DNA from 2 places in the Arthrobacter sp. SDR-2R genome. Region 1 is predicted to be linked to the other one. Evidence: riboswitches for the same ligand, from Rfam matches in the RefSeq annotation. Region 1 holds a riboswitch; the other holds the start of a gene.
The links. Region 1 has a riboswitch for glycine ahead of gcvP (aminomethyl-transferring glycine dehydrogenase). Riboswitches for the same ligand answer to the same signal wherever they lie in the genome.

Region 1 (2,382 bases):
CCCAAAGAACAGCGGCACGCCAAAACGCTGGGTGGAGCCGACGGCAATGTCCGCGCCCTGCTCGCCCGGAGGGGTGATCAGTGTCAGGGCCAGCAGGTCCGCAGCCACGGTGACCAGCGCGCCGCGCTCCTTGGCTTCGGCGATGACGGCGGACTGGTCCCAGACGCGGCCGGAGACGCCGGGCTGCTGCAGGACGACGCCGTTGATGTCGCCGTCGGGAAGTCCGTTGGTGAGGTCTGCAATTTCCACCTCGAAGCCCAGGGCTTCGGCGCGGCCCAGCACGATGGCGATGGTCTGCGGCAGGAGGTCGGCGTCGAGGACGGTCTTGCCGTCCTTCGCAGTCTTGGACTTGTTGGCGCGGCGCATCAGCAGCACGGCTTCGGCGACGGCGGTGGCTTCGTCGAGGAGGGAGGCGTTTGCTACCGGGAGCGCCGTCAGGTCCTGCACCATGGTCTGGAAGTTCAGCAGCGCCTCAAGCCGGCCCTGGGAAATCTCCGGCTGGTAGGGCGTGTAGGCGGTGTACCAGGCCGGGGATTCCAGGATGTTGCGGCGGATCACCGGCGGAGTCACGGTGTCGTAGTAGCCCTGGCCGATCATCTGGACTGCCGTCTTGTTCTTGGCGGCAAGCTTCCGCAGTTCCGTGAGGACTTCAACCTCGCTGAGGGCGTCGGTCAGCTTGAGCGCAGTTTCCTGGCGGATGGGCGCGGGGACGGCCACGTCAACCAGGCCATCCAGGCTGTCGTAGCCGATGGCCTTGAGCATGGTGTCGATGTCGGCCTGGCGGCGCGCGCCGATATGGCGGTCAACAAACGATGTTGGATGCGAATGAATCGTCATGAGGAACTCCAGATCTGGCCGGCCGAAGGTGGCACGGCGTGGGATGGGTTCCTCCCCGCTCTGTATTGGACCTGAGAGATTCCGCGTTGCCTGCTGTTGGCAGGGGACCGCTTGCACCGTCGGTGAACCAGGCAGAAGCCTGATTGCTTTCCAGAGTCGCCTCGCCGTGACGGTACGGGGGCCTGAGAGATTCCTGGGGAGGATTTGCTCCTACGGCGCCTGACCGGTGTTTCGCCGGGAGGACTCTCCCGTCACAGCTCGAAAGGCTTATTCAAATGTGGGTGATTCGGCTCACAAGGTACCGGGATAGACTCGTCCGTGGCAAATCGGGCGGCTTCCGTGCGGGGCTCGAGGGGCACGTGACGCCGTTCTTCCCCGCTTGTGTCGGGAGGGGTTTGACATTCGATCGTGACGGACACCACACTGAACCCCGGGAATGGCGCCGCCGGTGGCTGGCTCAGCGTATCCGGAGCAGCCCACCAGTCGGCGCCTGTCCCATTGCATGACCGGCCGTGGCCCAAAAAGCCTGCGGCTTCCAACTGAATACGCCTTCGACCTGCGGCGGGAGAGCCCTGCCGGGTACATCCAGCAGGCGCCGTAGGAGCAAACCCTCCCCAGGAAACTCTCAGGCCCACGTACCGCCGCGGACAGGCAACTCTGGAAAGCAGCCGGGCATGACCCTGGCTCACCGGCGGTGCAAGCGGCTTTTGCTGCGGAAACTCTCAGGTCCACTACAGAGCGGGGAGGAACCAAATCTTTTGCGGCACCCAAAAGCCGCTTTATCGATGGAGTTCCTCATGGCGATTCATCCCCCCACGTCCAACGGCGAACCAGCCCGCAGCCAAGGCGCTGCCACGGCAGCCCGCAGCGAGCCTCCCCACCTGGAGCGGCAGCTCACCAACCGGCATATCCAGCTCATCGCCATCGGCGGCGCGATCGGCAGGGCCTGTTCATGGGTTCCGGCAAGACCATCTCCGCGGCCGGCCCATCCGTGATCTTCGTATACATGATCATCGGCTTTATGCTTTTCTTCGTCATGCGGGCCATGGGTGAACTGCTGCTCAGCAACCTGAACTACAAGTCCTTCAGTGATTTCGCCGCCGATCTCCTGGGGCCGTGGGCCGGATTCTTCACCGGCTGGACGTACTGGTTCTGCTGGGTGATCACCGGAATCGCCGACGTCATCGCCATCGCAGGGTACTCAAAGGAACTTTGGCCGGCGCTGCCACTTTGGATCCCGGGCCTGGCCACGGTGGGCATCCTGCTCCTGCTGAACCTCGCCACCGTCAAGGCGTTCGGCGAGACCGAGTTCTGGTTCGCCCTCATCAAGATCGTCGCCATCGCAGCCCTGATCATCGTGGGACTCTTCATGATCTTCACCGGTTTCCAGAGCGACGCGGGCACCGCAAGCTTCACCAACCTGTGGAGCCATGGCGGGTTCTTCCCCAATGAGTTCATGGGCTTCGTGGCCGGATTCCAGATCGCAGTCTTCGCCTTCGTAGGCATCGAACTGGTGGGAACCACCGCCGCCGAGGCCAAGAACCC
Region 2 (2,382 bases), 370 kb from region 1:
CCCTCGCCCTGGACCTCGGCAACCGTGGCGCCAAAGACGTCGGCAACCTGGGCGACGATGGCCGCCGTCGTGGTTTCATCGAGGGCGATGCCTACGGTGTCGGCGTCGACGCTGCGCAGGTTGATGCCCCGCGCCTCGGCGTCGGCGATGATGCCAGCAGCCCGTCCGGGGACCCGGACCGTAAGGGTGTCGAAGAAGCTCGTGTGCAGCACCTCGACGCCGGCGGCCGCAAGCGAGGCCGCCAGGCTACGGGCGTGGCGGTGCGCCGTTTGGGCAATCGCCTTCAGGCCGTCGGGGCCGTGGTAAACGGCGTACATGGACGCAACGATGGCCAGCAGCGCCTGGGCGGTGCAGATGTTGGACGTGGCCTTCTCGCGGCGGATGTGCTGCTCGCGGGTCTGCAGTGCCAACCGGTAGGCAGGCGTGCCGGCGTCGTCCTTTGACACCCCAACCAGGCGGCCAGGCAAGGAACGCTCCAGGCCTTTGCGGACAGCCATGTAGGCGGCATGGGGGCCGCCGAAGAACAGCGGCACGCCAAAACGCTGGGCTGAGCCGACGGCAATGTCCGCGCCCTGCTCGCCCGGAGGGGTGATCAGTGTCAGGGCCAGCAGGTCCGCAGCCACGGTGACCAGCGCGCCCCGGTCCTTGGCAGCGGCGATCACGGCGGACTGGTCCCACACGCGGCCGGAGACCCCGGGCTGCTGCAGCACGATCCCGTTGATGTCGCCCTCGGGCAGGCCCTTGGACAGGTCGGCGACCTCCACCTCGAAGCCGAGCGCCTCCGCACGCCCCAGCACGATGGCGATGGTCTGCGGCAGCACGTCGATGTCCAGGACGGTCTTGCCGCCTGCCGCGGGCTTGGTCTTGTTGGCGCGGCGCATCAGCAGCACGGCCTCGGCCACCGCCGTTGCTTCATCCAGCAGCGAAGCGTTGGCGATGGGCAGGCCCACAAGGTCCTGCACCATGGTCTGGAAGTTCAGCAGCGCCTCAAGCCGGCCCTGCGAAATCTCCGGCTGGTAGGGCGTGTAGGCGGTGTACCAGGCCGGGGATTCCAGGATGTTGCGGCGGATCACCGGCGGAGTCACGGTGTCGTAGTAGCCCTGGCCGATCAGCTGCACCGCCGTCTTGTTCTTGGCGGCAAGCTTCCGCAGTTCCGTGAGGACTTCAACCTCACTGAGGGCGTCCTGCAGGCGAAGGGCGGTGTCCTGGCGGATGACCTTGGGAACCGCGGTGTCCACAAGGGAATCGACCGAGTCGTAGCCTACGGCTTTGAGCATGGTGTCGACGTCGGCCTGGCGGCGCGCGCCGATATGGCGGTCTACGAAAGTGGTGGAGGCTGGGGTAACCGACACGAAGGAACTCCATTTACTCAGGCGGCGAAGGGTACGCCACAGCTATTCGGGTTCCTCCCCGCTCTGTATTGGACCTGAGAGTTTCCGCGTTCCCTGCCTGGGCAGGACCCGCTTGCACCGTCGGTGAGCACAACAGTCCCTACCTCTCCAAAAGAGAATAAGACTGCCTGCTGCTTTCCAGAGGTGCCTCGCCGCGGCGGTACGGGGGCCTGCGAGATTCCTGGGGAGGATTTGCTCCTACGGCGCCTGCCTGTACTTCCGGCAGAACTCTCCCGCCGCAGATCAAAGGCTATTCATTTGTTGGATCATGAAGGCCGGTGACAGCCCTCACAACTTTCTATTGTCCTACGCGGCAACCCCTCCCGGCAAATGACGGAGCTACCTGCGGAGCCGTTCCAGCGCGGCCAGGAGTTCCTCCACGTCAGCGGCCGCTCCCCCGGCCGGCGCAGGGGCCACGGACAGCATGGCGTTGAAGTACAGGCCGTCCCCCATATAGAGGACTGCCTTGGCCAGCCCAGGTCCCACATCCGCAGCAATTTCGTCCAGCCAGCGCTGCTGGATGGCCGCGAAGCGGCGCCGCGTCTCCTCGTGGGCCACCTCTGCAAGCCGGGTGGCGGCCACGATGGCACGGTCCAAAGGGGTATCCGCCCAGACCGAGGAACGGATGAAGTAGGCCGCGGCGCCTTCAGCTGCCGACGCCATGGCATCGGCATCCTCGCTCGCCAGGCCCTCCAGGCGGTCAAGCAACACGGCAATCAGGGCTTCCTTGTTGGGAAAGTGGTAGAGGAGGCCGCCTTTGGATACGCCGGCCTTGCGCGCCACGGCATCGAGGGTGGCCGCCCGCTCACCCACTTCAATCAGCAGGGACTCGAAGGCGTCAAGGACCGCGTCACGGGCAACAGGCTTTCGGGGCATGCCCTCCATCATGCCCTCCCCCGTGCAGGAATAAGGAAAACCATCGCATTTTTAAACTATACCGTCCGGACGGTATAGTTATCTCATGACCACTTCCATCGAGAGTTCGGCAACC

Region 2: it holds a riboswitch for glycine, as region 1 does, so the genes downstream of both, gcvP (aminomethyl-transferring glycine dehydrogenase) here and gcvP (aminomethyl-transferring glycine dehydrogenase) in region 1, are expected to answer to the same signal.

The regions. Positions count from the first base shown of each region.
Region 1 covers NZ_CM173231.1:4,421,406-4,423,787, reverse strand. Annotated here, with positions in the region: gene gcvP (aminomethyl-transferring glycine dehydrogenase) at 1-837, opposite strand, end outside; glycine riboswitch at 998-1,098, opposite strand; glycine riboswitch at 1,390-1,488, shown strand; glycine riboswitch at 1,489-1,584, shown strand; partial or broken gene AC3ANU_RS20425 (amino acid permease) at 1,635-2,382, shown strand, end outside.
Region 2 covers NZ_CM173231.1:4,055,714-4,058,095, forward strand. Annotated here, with positions in the region: gene gcvP (aminomethyl-transferring glycine dehydrogenase) at 1-1,352, opposite strand, end outside; glycine riboswitch at 1,406-1,513, opposite strand; glycine riboswitch at 1,540-1,637, opposite strand; gene AC3ANU_RS18725 (TetR/AcrR family transcriptional regulator) at 1,731-2,267, opposite strand; gene AC3ANU_RS18730 (MFS transporter) at 2,353-2,382, shown strand, end outside.